DNA from 4 places in the Streptomyces sp. NPDC002776 genome. Region 1 is predicted to be linked to each of the others. Evidence: riboswitches for the same ligand, from Rfam matches in the RefSeq annotation. Region 1 holds a riboswitch; each other region holds the start of a gene.
The links. Region 1 has a riboswitch for cyclic di-AMP ahead of ACWD11_RS03350 (transglycosylase SLT domain-containing protein). Riboswitches for the same ligand answer to the same signal wherever they lie in the genome.

Region 1 (3,619 bases):
CGGCGATCTTCTCGATGAGTTGCTGTGCGCTGATCTTCGGCAGGTCGGGGTCGCCGGAGTCGGCGAGGGCGGGGACGAGACCGATGGTCGCCGCCGCCACGCCCACCACCGCGACCGGAACGACGTACCGCGCGGCCTTGCGCCGCCCCGAGCGCAGGTCGTCGACCTCGTTCGCGGTCGTGCTGTCGTCGGATTCGTACGGTGCCATGTCTGACTTACCTCCGTCGTCGGCGGCGGCCTGCCAATTCCCGTGCGTCCAGCCCTTAGCCGCCATTCTCACCCGAATCGGTGAGGAGTGGTGTTTTCCGTTGTGACCATCTGACCAAATCGGCGGCCGCGAAGCGTCAGACCGCGGGCTCAACTCGGTGTACACCTGCGGTATGACACAAGAGGGCGGCGCCTCCCCCGACCCGTAGGGGTCGGGGGAGGCGCCGCCGTTTCGCCGGTGGCCCGGAAGGGGGCCGCGCCGCTAACCCGCGCGGTGCACCACCGCGTCGCACAGCTCCATCAGCGCGGCCTTGGCGTCGCACTCGGGCAGGGGCGCCAGCGAGGCCCGCGCGTCCTGGGCGTACCGCACGGTGTCCCGGCGGGCCTGCTCCAGAGCCGGGTGCGCCCGCAGCGCGGCCAGCGCCTCGGCGTGCCGCACATCGTCGGTCAGGTCGGAGTCCAGCAGCTCGCAGAGCGCGATGTCCTCCGCGAGCCCCAGCCGCTGCGCCCGCTCCCGCAGCCGCAGCACGGGCAGGGTCGCGATCCCCTCCCGGAGATCCGTACCCGGCGTCTTGCCGGACTCGCGGGAGTCGGAAGCGATGTCCAGGACGTCGTCGGCCAGCTGGAACGCGACCCCCAGCCGCTCGCCGTACTGGGTGAGCACGTCCACCACCGTCTCGTCGGCGCCCGACATCATCGCGCCGAAGCGGCACGACACCGCCACCAGCGAGCCGGTCTTCCCGGCCAGCACATCGAGGTAGTGCTCGACCGGGTCGCGCCCGTCCTGCGGTCCCGCCGTCTCCAGGATCTGCCCGGTGACCAGCCGCTCGAACGCCTCGGCCTGGACCCGGACGGCCTCCGGGCCGAGGTCGGCGAGGATGTGCGAGGCGCGGGCGAAGAGGAAGTCACCGGTGAGGACCGCGACCGAGTTCCCCCAGCGGGTGTTGGCGCTCGGCACCCCGCGCCTGACCTCGGCCTCGTCCATCACGTCGTCGTGGTACAGCGTCGCCAGGTGGGTCAGCTCCACCACCACGGCCGACGGTACGATCCCCGGCGCGTGGCGGTCCCCGAACTGCGCGCTGAGCATCACGAGCAGCGGCCTGAACCGCTTCCCGCCCGCGCGCACCAGATGCTGGGCTGCGCCCGTGATGAAGGGGACCTCGCTCTTGGTGGCCTCGAGCAGTCCCTCCTCGACAGCCGCCAATCCGGCCTGGACATCGGCTTCCAGAGCCTGGTCCCGCACGCTCAGCCCGAACGGCCCGACGACGGTCACGAGGGGTCTCCTGTCTGCTGGTGTCTACTGGCGATTACGCGGTTTGTCGATAGGTCGCTGCCTTCACTCAAGTCAGCGTATCCGGTCACGTTTCGATCACCGCTGCCGCCCACCCGTCCACGACGGGCGGTATCGGATCACGGTGGTTATGTTTTTGATCACCTGATAAGAACGGATATAGATCGACTTACGTGGAAGCGGTGGAGCGTGTCTCGAGCCGAAGAGACAACCCGCACGGATGTCCGTATCCCCCTCGCGGACGGAACCATGCTGCACGTGCCCTGCGCCTTTTAGGTTGATTGCCAGATTTGGCGCGACTTGTGATCACGCGTGATGTGACTCACGCCCCCGAGTCCGCAGGCGCCTCTCGGACTTCCCCCGACACCCCTTCCCCAGCGGCCAGTTGAGACTTGGCACTCGCAAAGATGCACCCACCACGCACCCTGTGAACGAAGATCAAAACCCTGGATATGTGAATCCGCTACTTGTTTCGGACATGTGCTCTCGCATACGTTCCCGGCCTGTCGGGCGGACGCCTAATCCTGCCGCCGTCCGGCTCCACCGAGATTCTTCGTATGGCAGGAGCGGGGGAACCAGGTAAGTCGCCGACCCGGCACGTCTTCGGACGCGCCGGTGCGGCTCGGGGTGAAGTCGCGCGCCCTTCGCGGTGCGCGGCCGGGCAGCTCCCGCCCGAACCCGACAGCTCACCTCGCAGGCGCCGGAGAGGAACTTCGTCATGCCTGCTGCCGCTCAGCACCGTCCTGCCCGCACCAGCCGGGTCGCCCGCAAGCTCGCCGTCCTCGGCACCGGAGCCGCCGTACTCGCGCTGCCGCTCCTCGGGGCGACCACCGCCGCCGCGGCCACCCCGACCGTCACCACCGCCGCCTCGCTGGGGTACGCCAACAACCTGGACGGCTGGATCCGCGCGTCCCTCCAGGTCATGGCCCAGAAGGGGATCCCCGGCAGCTACAACGGCATCTACCGCAACATCATCCGGGAGTCCTCGGGCAACCAGTACGCGATCAACAACTGGGACTCCAACGCCGCCGCCGGCACCCCCTCCAAGGGCCTGCTCCAGGTGATCGACCCGACCTTCCAGGCGTACCACGTGTCCGGCACCTCGTGGGACCCCTACGACCCGGTCGCCAACATCACCGCCGCCTGCAACTACGCGGCGCAGCGGTACGGCTCGATCGACAACGTCTTCGGGGCGTACTGACCGGGCCCGTCACCGGAAGAGTCGTTCGAGGACGACGGCGATGCCGTCGTCCTCGTTCGACAGGGTGATCTCGTCGGCGACCGCCCTGAGTTCGGGATGGGCGTTGGCCATCGCCACGCCGTGGGCCGCCCAGTCGAACATCGGGATGTCGTTGGGCATGTCACCGAAGGCGATCGTCCCCTCCGGGCCGAGGCCCAGGTGATCCGCGGCCAGGGCGAGCCCGGTCGCCTTGGTGATGCCGCATGGCTGAAGTTCGACGGTCCCGGGCCCCGACATGGTGACCGTCGCCAGCGAACCCACCACCGAACGCGCCGTCGCCGCCAACTGGTCGTCGGACAGCTCGGGATGGCGCAGCAGCACCTTGCTGATCGGCGCGCCCCACAGGTCGTCACGCCGGCCGACGCGCACCGCGGGCAAGGTGGGGTGCGGCATCAGGTACCCGGGCTCGATCAGGGTGAGCCCGTCGACGCCGTCCTGGTCGACCGCCGCGTACACCTGTCCCACCTCGGCCTCGATCTTGCCGAGCGCGGTCTCGGCCAGCTCCTGGTCCAGGGTGACGGACCAGAGCAGACGGCCCGCGCCGGCGTCGTACACCTGCGCACCCTGCCCGCACACCGCGAGCCCCTCGCTGCCCAGGTCGTCCAGGAGCGGCCGCACCCTGGGCGCCGGCCGGCCGGTCACCACCAGGTGCCGGGCCCCCGCCTCCGCCACCCGCGCGAGTGCGGCCAGCGACCGGTCGGAGAGCGTGTCGTCGCCTCGCAGGAGGGTCCCGTCCAGGTCGGTGGCGATGAGTGAATATGCGATGGGTGCGGCCATGATCAGAGAATACGGACAGGACGCCCCCACGACTCAGCGCGAACCGGACGACCCCGGCGCCCCCCTGCGCCCCACGCGCCCCCTCCAACTCCCTTGTCCTCACC
Region 2 (3,619 bases), on a different contig from region 1:
AGCGGCCGAGCGGTCTCCACGCAGTTGTTCGCACCCGTGCTGTAACTGCTGCGCAGCCATTGCACGTCGTGCAGTTCGGTACTGGAAGGTACGTTCCGAGGCAGTGCAGTCATGGTGCCTCCTTACGCGCCGTCAGCTAGCCCGGCGATGTAATCCAGCGATTCCTCGGGCGAAAGGGCGTGGATCTGAAGGGTGGTGAAGGCCTCCGTGTACGCCTGGAGGTCTTCTTTCCGTTCGAGGTAGAGGCTACTCGTCAAGTGGTCGAGAACAACCACGTCCAGATCAGAAGTGCGCGAAAATGAGAAAATAACGAAAGGCCCGGTGACTCCGATGTGCGCCCCGGCCGTGAACGGCAGTACCTGCAGCCGCACTTGTGGCAGGCGTCCCGCCTCCACCAGCTGCCACAGCTGCCGGGCCATCACCCCGGGGCCGCCGATCTCCCGGTGCAGCACCGCCTCGTCGAGCACCGCGCTCAGCTCCAGCGGCGGCTCGCCGCGCAGCACGTCCTGCCGGGCCAGCCGCACTTCCACCAGCGTGTCGAGGCGCTCGTCCGTGTCGTCCAGGCCGCCTACCGCGGCCCGGGTCACCTCCCGGGCGTACTCGGGCGTCTGGAGCAGCCCCGGCACCACGGAGGTCTCCAGCGTGCGCAACGCGCTCGCCTGGGACTCCAGGCTGATGAAGTCCCGGTAGGTCGGCGGCAGCACCCCGCGGTAGGCGTGCCACCAGTGGTGCCGGCCCGCGCCGTCGTCGGAGCCCGCCAATACCAGCAGCAACTCCCGTAGTTGGGAGTCGGCGACGGCGTAGGCGTCCAGCAGTAACCGCACATCGGCCGGTTTCACCCCGCTGGCGCCGGTCTCGATCCGGCTGACCTTCGACTGGTGCCAGCCCACCAGCCGCGCCGCCTCACCACTGGTGAGCCCCGCACCGGCGCGCAACGCACGCAGTTCGGCGCCCAGCTTCCGGCGGCGTACCGCGGGACCGTGCTGCATGCGCTACTCCTTACTTCAACCGGGCCGCCCAAATACGCTCTCGCGTCGCAGAGTTCACCGCATCGAGCGACAGATATATGCATATCTTGGTGGATCGCCACCGTGACCGGCGCGGTAATGGCAGTCTGGCGAGGAAGCACCAGTCCGGGACCGTACTCGAACCATCCGCTCCGTGTCGGACCGCGGTCCCGTGGGAAAGGGACGACGCCGCCATGGCAGACCATCTGGAAGCATCCGTCACTCTGCCGAGCGATCCCGCCTCGGTCTCCGCGGCCCGCGGCTATGTGGTCAGCACTCTCGAGGAATGGGGACTGCCCGCAGGGACGGACGTGGCCGACACCATCCGGCTCATCGTCTCCGAACTCGCCACCAACGCCGTACAGCACACCCTCGGCCAGTCACCCACCTTCACGGTGGACCTCGAACTGAGCCATGACGAACACCTGCGCATCGGGGTCACCGACAGCCACCCGCGGTTCCCCAAACGACTGCCGGCCGCTGTCCAGCAGGACAACGGCCGCGGTCTGGTCATCATCCGCTGGCTGACCGCCGAGTGCGGCGGCCGACTCAGAGTCAGGCCGACCCGTGAGGGCGGCAAGACGGTCTCCATCGAACTTCCCTGGACCGTACCGGCCCAGCCGGTCACCACCGCCGGTCAGCAGGAGCCCTAGCGAGCGCCCCTGCGGGCGGTACAGCGCTGACCGCCCCGGGAGCGGTCCGGCTCCTCGCGGCGGTCACTCGGGCACCCGTCAGGGCGGCGGCGTGTCAGGGGCGCCACCGCCCTTCGGGTGGCGGCCGGTCAGCTCACCCGGCCGTACCAGACGCTCTTGGTCCAGATCTTCTGCAGCCTCACCACATCCCCGGTCTTCGGGGCGTGCCAGAGCTTCCCCTTCCCGGCGTAGATGCCGACGTGGTAGACGTTCGACCCCGAGTGGAAGAACACGAGGTCGCCGGCCTTGCGGCTCTTGGCGGAGATGTGGCGTGTCTTGTTGTACTGCTGGGCCGCCGTACGAGGCAGCTTCTTGCCCGCCTTCTTGAACGAGTAGAGCGTGAGCCCGGAGCAGTCGAAGCGGTACGGGCCCGTGGCGCCGTACTTGTACGGGGAGCCTTTCTTGGAGGCCGCGACCTGGAGTGCCTTCGTCGCCGGCGTAGCCGCCTCCGCTTCCGCGGAGAGGCCCGGGGCCACGAGCGAACCGCCCACGGCGGCGATGGTCAGAGCCGAAGCCGTACCGGCCCGGGCCATGAGCGACGGGACACGATTGAGCGCAGTCATGCGCAACCCTTCGTCAGCCGCCTGTGAAGGATGACCTGTCGGATTCGGGCTGGCGAAGTTGCCCGGCCGCGATGCGGCTTCACCCCAAGGGCTGCTCGGCACGGACATCCGTGCCGGCGACCCGTCGTGCTCGGGTCCTCCACTCCTGCCGATCCACTCCTGTCGACCGGTCATCCGGGCGGCGGCAGGACTCGGCGTCCGCCCGGATCGCCCCGCCGTGGTGGCGGGGGCTTGTCGTCAGTCAGGGATCTTGGCTCACGGATGTCCGAAAATCCCAACGGAACCGGGGATTTGTGGCGTTACTCACCACTCACCCGTTCGGGTGGACACTGCTCCGTTCGAACCAGCGTCGAGGCTACGGAGGATGCCCGGACCAGCACCGGAACGTCTCTTTCGGGTGAGGGCCTAGCCTCGTTGCGCAACCCTGACGGGCCCACGGCAGGAGACACGACTACGCCGAAAGGGGGTACCTCCTTTGGTCCGTTTCGACTCCGGTCCGGACGCCTCGACGCCATCGCCGAATGGCCGGACCGGGCTCACCTGCGTCAACTGTCCGAGCGAGGCGGCAGCGTGACACGAGCCGTGCGGCGCTCGCCGTCCAACACCCGCAGTGCGCGCGCCGACGTGGGGCCCGAATGCGCGTCAGTTCCTCGGTCCGGGCCGCCGGATCGCTCGCCCGGCCCCCCCACCGGCTTCCGCCCGGCCGGCAGCTCCGGAGGCGGCGCCCTGGGCCCCTGACGGGTCACAGCTCGGTTAACGTGCCCGAAACCCGGTCCAACTAGCCTCCCTCCACGCCACCAGGGACTTTGCCCGTGGCAGCGGCAACCGGGCCCCGCACGGTCCGGAGCGAGGACTGTGAGGTGGGCTGTGCAACTGACCCCGCACGAGCAAGAGAGACTGCTGATCCATGTGGCGGCCGACGTGGCCGAGAAGCGCCGGGCCCGCGGGCTCAGGCTCAACCACCCGGAGGCGGTCGCCCTCATCACCTCGCACATCCTCGAAGGCGCGCGGGACGGCCGTACGGTCGCCGAGCTCATGGCCTCCGGACGCAAGCTGCTCACCCGGGACGACGTCATGGACGGCATCGCGGAGATGATCCACGACGTCCAGGTCGAGGCGACCTTCCCGGACGGCACCAAGCTCGTCACCGTCCACGAACCGATCGTCTGAGGGGGCTGCGATGATTCCCGGAGAGATCCTGTTCGCGGACGAGCCCGTCGTGTTCAACGAGGGCCGCGAGGTCACCCGGCTGACCGTCCTGAACGCCGCCGACCGGCCCGTCCAGGTCGGCTCCCACTACCACTTCGCCGAGGCCAACCCCGGCCTGGACTTCGACCGTGCCGCCGCCCGCGGCAAG
Region 3 (3,619 bases), on a different contig from region 1:
ACAGACCGGCACCGAGGGCTTCCTGGTCGGACTGGGCCTGGCCGTGCTGCCCGTGCCGCTGCTGATAGCCGCCTTCCGGTGGCTGGACCGGGTCGAGCCGGGCCCCTGGCGGAACCTGCTGTTCGCCTTCGCCTGGGGCGCCTGCGCGGCGGCGCTGATAGCCATCGTCGCCAACAGCTTCGCGACGAGATGGATAGCGACGGCCACCGCGGACCCCTCCAGCGCCGACACCCTCGGGGCGACCGTGATAGCGCCGGTCGTGGAGGAGTCGGCGAAAGCGGCCGCCGTCCTGCTCGTCTTCCTCTTCCGGCGCCGGGACTTCACCGGGCTGGTCGACGGGGTGGTGATAGCGGGGGTCACCGCCACCGGCTTCGCGTTCACCGAGAACATCCTCTATCTCGGCACCGCCTTCGGCACCGACCAGATCACCGGCGGCAGCGGCATCGCCTCCGTGACGGCGGCGACCTTCTTCGTGCGCATCGTCATGTCGCCCTTCGCGCACCCTCTCTTCACGGTCCTCACCGGCATCGGCTTCGGTGTCGCCGCGCTCTCCGGCGACCGCCGGCGCCGACTGCGGGCCCTGCTGCCGCTGGCCGGGCTGCTGCTCGCGATGGGCCTGCACGCGATGTGGAACGGTTCCTCGGTCTTCGGCCCGTACGGCTTCTTCGCCGTGTACGGGGCGATCATGGTCCCCGCGTTCGGGCTGCTGACCTGGCTGGTCATCTGGACCCGGCAGCGCGAGCTGCGCACCGTGCGGGAGGAACTGCCCGCCTACGCCGTCGCCGGCTGGCTCACCCCGGGCGAGCCCTTCGCGCTCGCCTCCATGCGGGCCCGGCGCCTGGCCCGGCAGTACGCCCGCCGCCGCGCCGGGAGGCAGGCGGCACGGGAGGTGGCGCGGTACGAGGCGTACGCGACCTCGCTGGCGTTCCTGCGCCACCGGGGGCGCCGGGGCCGCGCGGGCGCCGACTTCGTCGTACGGGAGCAGGAGCTGCTGCGGGAGCTGTGGCGCCGCCGGGAGGTCGCCCGCCCGGCCCTGGACCACGCGGCCCGCGCCATCGCCCCGCCGGTGCCGGTGGTGGCGGCACCCTGGCCGATGTACGGCGTCTACGGCTACCCGGCGCAGCCGACGTACCAGCCCTTTCCGGCGTACCCGGCGGGCCCGTACCCCGCGTACAACCCGTACCGGTCGTGAGGGCCGCCGTCGCAAGTACCGCGGACACCAAAAACCGGCAGCCCTGACGTCGGGGGGACGTCGTCAGGACCGCCGGGGTTCTGGCGAGGGCTGGGTCAGGGGTTGAGGCCCTTGCTGCGCAGCCAGGCGAGCGGGTCGATGCCGGAGGAGGAGCCCTCGGGGTGGACCTCCATGTGGAGGTGGGCACCGGTGACGTTGCCGGTCGCGCCCACGCGGCCGATGACGTCGCCCGTGGCGACCTTCTGCCCGACGCTGACGCTGATCGAGGACTGGTGGGCGTACCAGATCTCGGTGCCGTCCTCCAGGGTGAGCACGGTCTTGTAGCCGTAGGAGCCGTCGTACCCGGCGTAGGTGATCGTGCCGGTGTGCACCGCCTTGAGCAGCGTGCCCGTGGGAGCGGCGAAGTCGGCGCCGGTGTGGTAGCCGGAGGACCACAGCGCGCCGGCCTGACCGTAGGTCGAGGTGATGGTGTACGAGGAGGTCGGCAGCGCGAACTGCTTGGCGAGGGCGGCAAGGCGCTCGGCCTCGGCCTTCTCGCGGGCTTCCTCCTCGGCCTTGGCCTTGGCGGCGGCGGCCTTGGCCTTCGCCTCCTTCTCGGCCTCGGCCAGGGCTTCCGCGGCGGCCTTCTCGGCGGCAGCGGCGGCGGCCTCGGCGGCCTTGGTGTCGACCTGCTCCTGCTGCTGCTCGGCCTGGGCCATGATCCGGGCGCGCAGCGCCTCACCGGCGTCCGCGGCACCCTGCCCGGTGTCCGTGGTGGTCATGCCGACGGTGCTGAGCGGGGTGGCCGAGGTCTCGGGGATCTGCTCCGCCGAGTCGTCGGAGATCAGCGGCAGGTCGGGCATGGTGATCGCGACCGGCGGCTTGCCGGACTGGGCGCTGGCCATGCCGCCCGCGCCGACGGCGGCTATGACACCGACGCCGAGCACCGTGGAGCTACGGGCGAGTCCGCCGCCGCGCTGCTTGGCGACGCGGTGCCGTCCGCGTACCGGGCGAATGGATTCCGCGGTGGGGTTCCATTCCTCCCAGGGGCCCTCGTCGGTGCGGTGGCTGCCGTAGGAGAAGGCCTCGTCACTGCGCTGGCTCGGCACGAACGGGGCCTCGGGGGCAGGCCGGTTTGACGCCACGTGGGCGTGCTCCTTTCCTTCCTTCTCGCCTACCGGGTTAGCTGACGGGTTCGGAGCAGGAAGGTCTCCTACGCGCGTATATCTGCCGTTTCTGCGCGGCTGATTACGCCCGATTCACCCCAATGAGTGGTTCCCCGGTTCCCTTGCGGGATTCGGCGCGTGCGCACGGAGCCGCCTCTTGTGACGGCTGGGACGACCGCGCTGCGTTATCGAACGTTAATAGACACGGGCCGCGGATTCCAAGCTGTTCCTCTTGATCGTTAACGACTCCGGCCTGGACTTTCAGGTCACTAGGGCGCCAAAACGGGCGACTTGACCAAGCCTCATGCGTCACACACGTATTGACGGTGCGTCAGTTGTTATGCGGAGGGCTCCCATCCGATCACCGCCCGTGACGATCAGGGTCGGCGCACCGCGAGCAGCGCCATGTCGTCCGCCATCCCCCCTCCGCAGTGCTCGCGCACCTCCTCGGCGAGGGCGCGGATCAGGGCACCGGGGTCGCGGAAGACGCGCCCGGACAAACGACGTTCGGGGTCGAAGAAGACGCCCTGCGCGTCGCGGGCCTCCGAGAGGCCGTCGGTGTGCAGGAGCAGGGTGGTGCCGGGAGGGAAGGGGGCCTCGTCGGCGCGGTCGGGCCAGTCACCGAGGTCGCTCATGCCCAGCGGGAGGGCGGGCTCACGGGCACGCAGCGGGCGCACGGTGCCGTCGGGGTGGAGCAGCAGCGGGGGCGGGTGGCCGCGGTTGACGACGCGCACGGGCCCCTCCCCGTGCGGGAGTTCGGCGAGCACGGCGGTCGTGAACCCCTCGACGGCGTCGATCCCGTCGCGCCGCGCGCCCTCCCGGGCCAGCGCCCGCTCCAGCCGCCGCGCGACCGCCTCCAGGCTCGGCTCCTGCTCGGCCGCTTCCCGGAACGCCCCGATGACGACGGCGACGGCGGCGACGGCCCCCATCCCCTTGCCGCGCACATCGCCGACGACGACCCGGACGCCGTACGCGCTGTCCTGCACCGCGTACAGATCGCCGCCGATGTAGGCGTCGGCCTGCGCCGCCTCGTAGCAGGCGGCGATGTCGTAGCCGCCGATCCGCTCCAGGGGTTCGGGCAGGACGGCGCGCTGGGTGGCCACGGCGATCTCGCGCTGGGTGGCGAGCCGCAGATCGCCGCGGCGCACGACGCGGTTGAGGACGACGGCCAGGACGGCGACGGTGACCACGGTGACCACCTCGGTGACCGTGTCCGGGTCCATGCCGAAGCCCAGCCGGATGTGGACGGCGTAGGCGGCGATCAGGGACACGGCCCCGACGG
Region 4 (3,619 bases), 190 kb from region 1:
GGAGGTTCTCGATCCGGGTCTCGTCCTGCGGGTCGGTGGAGGCCTGCAACTCGGCGAGGTAGCCGGTGCGTTCGAGCACCGCCTCCAGGACGGTCGCGGGTCCGGCGCCGGACTCGACGATCGTACGGAGCTCCTCCATCAGCGTGTTGAACCGCTTGACGGCGTTGGTGGAGCGCGCGGCCATGCCGTACGCCTCGTCCACGCGCTTGAGCGCCTGCGGGAAGCTGATCTTCTCGCGCTGGGAGAGGGCGTCGATCATCGCCTCGGCGCGGTCGCCGATGCCGCGCTTGGGGACATTGAGGATGCGCCGCAGCGGGACCGAGTCCTCGGGGTTGGCGAGCACGCGCAGGTAGGCCAGGACGTCCCGGACCTCCTTGCGCTCGTAGAAGCGGACGCCGCCGACGACCTTGTAGGGCAGGCCGACGCGGATGAAGACCTCTTCGAAGACGCGCGACTGGGCGTTGGTGCGGTAGAAGACGGCGACGTCGCCGGCCTTCGCGTCGCCCGCGTCGGTGAGGCGGTCTATCTCGTCGGCGACGAACTGCGCCTCGTCGTGCTCGGTGTCGGCGACATAGCCGGTGATGCGCGCGCCCGCGCCCGCGTTGGTCCACAGGTTCTTGGGGCGGCGGGATTCGTTGCGCTCGATGACGGCGTTGGCGGCGGTGAGGATCGTCTGGGTGGAGCGGTAGTTCTGCTCCAGCAGGATCGTCGTCGCGTCCGGGTAGTCCTCCTCGAACTGGAGGATGTTGCGGATGGTCGCGCCGCGGAAGGCGTAGATCGACTGGTCGGCGTCACCGACGACGCAGAGTTCGGCGGGCTGCAGGTCGTCCTCGCCGGGCGGTACGTCGACGGGGTGCTCGGCGGTGCCCACCAGCTCGCGCACGAGCGCGTACTGGGCGTGGTTGGTGTCCTGGTACTCGTCGACGAGGACGTGCCGGAAGCGGCGGCGGTAGTGCTCGGCGACGTCCGGGAAGGCGCGCAGCAGATGGACCGTCGTCATGATCAGGTCGTCGAAGTCCAGCGCGTTCGCCTCGCGCAGGCGGGACTGATAGAGCGCGTAGGCCTGGGCGAGGGTCTTCTCGAAGCCGTCGGAGGCCTGGGCGGCGAAGTCCTCCTCGTCGATCAGCTCGTTCTTCAGGTTCGAGATCTTGGCGCTGAAGGACTTCGGCGGGAAGCGCTTGGGGTCGAGGTCCAGGTCACGGCAGACCAGGGCCATCAGGCGCTTGGAGTCGGCGGCGTCGTAGATCGAGAAGGAGGAGGTGAAGCCGAGCTTCTTCGACTCGCGCCGCAGGATCCGCACGCACGCGCTGTGGAAGGTCATCACCCACATCGCGTTCGCCCGCGGGCCGACGAGCTGCTCCACGCGCTCCTTCATCTCGCCCGCGGCCTTGTTGGTGAAGGTGATCGCGAGGATCTGCCCGGGGTGCACGTTCCGCGCGGCGAGCAGATGGGCGATGCGGTGGGTGAGCACGCGCGTCTTGCCGGAGCCCGCGCCGGCCACGATGAGCAGCGGGGTGCCGGAGTGCACGACGGCCGCGCGCTGGTTCTCGTTCAGCCCCTCGATGAGCGCGGCCGCGTCGAGGGCCGGGCGCGGGGCGCCGTCGCGGTAGTAGGCGTCCCGGTCCGGGGGCACGTCGAACTTCCCGCCGAACAGATCGTCCGGAACCGACTCCGGAGCGTGATCGTCCTCGGGCGGCGGCGGGGGTTCCTCCGCATGGGCCCGAGGGGCCTGGAGGTCCGCCAGGAAGCTGTCGTCAAAGAGGCTGCTCATCGCTCTCCGAGTCTAGGGCTCCCCACTGACAGCCCGCCGCCGCCCTGAGAACATCCCCCGGATCGGCGGCCGGGGATCGTCGCGTCACGCCCGCCGGGCAGGGGGCCTTCACCCCCGTACACCTGCGGCGGAGACCTTGGTCACAGCGTCGGACGGGAGCCGGCCGACGGACAGGTCGCCGCAGATCCGGCCAGATCGATCACGACGGCCGATGCCCTGACCCAAGGTCACGAAAATGTATCGGGCATATCACCCATCAACCTTCACAGGCGCCACACGAGTTGGCTACCGTGCCGCACAGGCCGTACGACCCCCACCGGCGAACCTCGCCGGGCCGCGCGGCCTCCGCCGAGTCCGCTGCCGCCCAGGCAGCCGAGCCGGGGACCCACCGACATTGGGGTGAATCGACCCGACTCCCGCACGGGACACGGTCGTAGGGCAACCCTTCCTAACCACCCGCCCGAACCCGACAGCTAACTCGGTAGGCGGACCATTGGAAGGAGTCGCCTCCCTTGGCGTCGCACCGCAAGTCGCGTCCCGCGGGTACGCGCGTAGCAGGCATACGGACCCCCGCCCTTGCCACGGCCGCCCTCACCTCCGTGGCCCTGCTGTCCCAGACGGCCAACGCCAACCCGGCCACGGACGACAAGCCGAGCCTCGAAGAGGTCGAGAAGAAGGTCGACGACCTCTACCGGCAGGCGGAGACGGCGACCGAGAAGTACAACGCCGCCAAGGAGCGGACCACCAAGCAGCGCAAGCAGGTCGACACCCTTCTCGACGACGTCGCCGAGCGCACCCAGAAGCTCAACGACGCGCGGGAGGAACTCGGGTCCTTCGCCGCCGCCCAGTACCGCACCGGCGCCGCCGCCCCCGACACCGCGACCTTCCTGCTCGCCGATACCCCGCAGGACTACTTCGACCAGACCCAGCTGATGAGCCGGATGACCGGCCGCCAGAAGGAAGCGGTCGACGACTACATCACCGAGCAGTCGGCGACGATGAAGAAGCGCAAGGAGGCCACCGAGAGCCTCCAAACGCTGAACGAGTCGCAGACCGATCTGAAGACCGCCAAGTCCACGGTCCAGAAGAAGCTCGCCGACGCGCGGGAGCTGCTGTCGCAGCTGACGGCGGAGGAGAAGGCGCGGCTCGCCGCGATCGAGCGCAAGCGCCAGGAGGAGGCCGCGCGCAAGGCCGCCGAGCTGGCCGATCAGCAGGCGGCGGAGGAACAGCGCCGCGAGGAGGCCGCAAAGGCGGCGGCCCAGCAGCAGAGCGGCCCCTCCTCCGGTGCGACGGAGACCTCCACCGGCAGCACCGGTTCCGAGGCCACCGCGGACTCCTCCTACGCCACGAAGGCCGAGAAGGCGATCGCCTTCGCCCGCGCGCAGATCGGCAAGCCGTACGTCTGGGGCGCCACGGGCCCCGACTCCTACGACTGCTCGGGGCTGACCCAGGCCGCCTGGAACGCGGCGGGCATCTCCCTGCCGCGCACCACGTACGACCAGGTCGAGGCCGGCACGACGGTCTCCCTCGCCAACGCCCTCCCCGGTGACCTCGTCTTCTTCTACGACGACGTAACCCACGTGGGCATCTACATCGGCAACGGCATGATGATCCACGCCCCGAAGCCCGGCACGTACGTCCGCGAGGAGTCGGTCTACTACGACGGCGAGGGCTCGATCCACAGCGTGGTCCGGCCGGCCTGATCGACGCGGCACGCGCGCGGGGGTGATTCGGTGCCCCGTTTCCCCGCCCACGCGCGCGTGCCCCCTCGCCGGCCGCGCCGCGCTCCTTAGCATCGGCGCATGTCCGGCTCCCTCGCGCTCCGCTCACTTCGCGCCTGGTGGGCGC

Region 2: another riboswitch for cyclic di-AMP. It lies ahead of ACWD11_RS22925 (C40 family peptidase); the one in region 1 lies ahead of ACWD11_RS03350 (transglycosylase SLT domain-containing protein).
Region 3: another riboswitch for cyclic di-AMP. It lies ahead of ACWD11_RS25805 (M23 family metallopeptidase); the one in region 1 lies ahead of ACWD11_RS03350 (transglycosylase SLT domain-containing protein).
Region 4: another riboswitch for cyclic di-AMP. It lies ahead of ACWD11_RS02345 (NlpC/P60 family protein); the one in region 1 lies ahead of ACWD11_RS03350 (transglycosylase SLT domain-containing protein).

What each region holds. Positions count from the first base shown of each region.
Region 1 is NZ_JBSFVG010000001.1:706,491-710,109, forward strand. Features, by position in the region: gene ACWD11_RS03340 (LolA family protein) at 1-208, opposite strand, end outside; gene ACWD11_RS03345 (polyprenyl synthetase family protein) at 470-1,480, opposite strand; cyclic di-AMP (ydaO/yuaA leader) riboswitch at 2,030-2,213, shown strand; gene ACWD11_RS03350 (transglycosylase SLT domain-containing protein) at 2,217-2,699, shown strand; gene ACWD11_RS03355 (HAD family hydrolase) at 2,709-3,515, opposite strand.
Region 2 is NZ_JBSFVG010000011.1:166,314-169,932, forward strand. Features, by position in the region: gene ACWD11_RS22910 (DUF397 domain-containing protein) at 1-113, opposite strand, end outside; gene ACWD11_RS22915 (helix-turn-helix domain-containing protein) at 123-989, opposite strand; gene ACWD11_RS22920 (ATP-binding protein) at 1,202-1,660, shown strand; gene ACWD11_RS22925 (C40 family peptidase) at 1,789-2,262, opposite strand; cyclic di-AMP (ydaO/yuaA leader) riboswitch at 2,266-2,391, opposite strand; gene ACWD11_RS22930 (urease subunit gamma) at 3,130-3,432, shown strand; gene ACWD11_RS22935 (urease subunit beta) at 3,443-3,619, shown strand, end outside.
Region 3 is NZ_JBSFVG010000014.1:15,686-19,304, forward strand. Features, by position in the region: gene ACWD11_RS25800 (PrsW family glutamic-type intramembrane protease) at 1-1,192, shown strand, start outside; gene ACWD11_RS25805 (M23 family metallopeptidase) at 1,288-2,316, opposite strand; cyclic di-AMP (ydaO/yuaA leader) riboswitch at 2,328-2,484, opposite strand; gene ACWD11_RS25810 (PP2C family protein-serine/threonine phosphatase) at 2,715-3,619, opposite strand, start outside.
Region 4 is NZ_JBSFVG010000001.1:515,893-519,511, forward strand. Features, by position in the region: gene pcrA (DNA helicase PcrA) at 1-1,771, opposite strand, end outside; cyclic di-AMP (ydaO/yuaA leader) riboswitch at 2,123-2,276, shown strand; gene ACWD11_RS02345 (NlpC/P60 family protein) at 2,284-3,474, shown strand; gene ACWD11_RS02350 (tellurite resistance/C4-dicarboxylate transporter family protein) at 3,574-3,619, shown strand, end outside.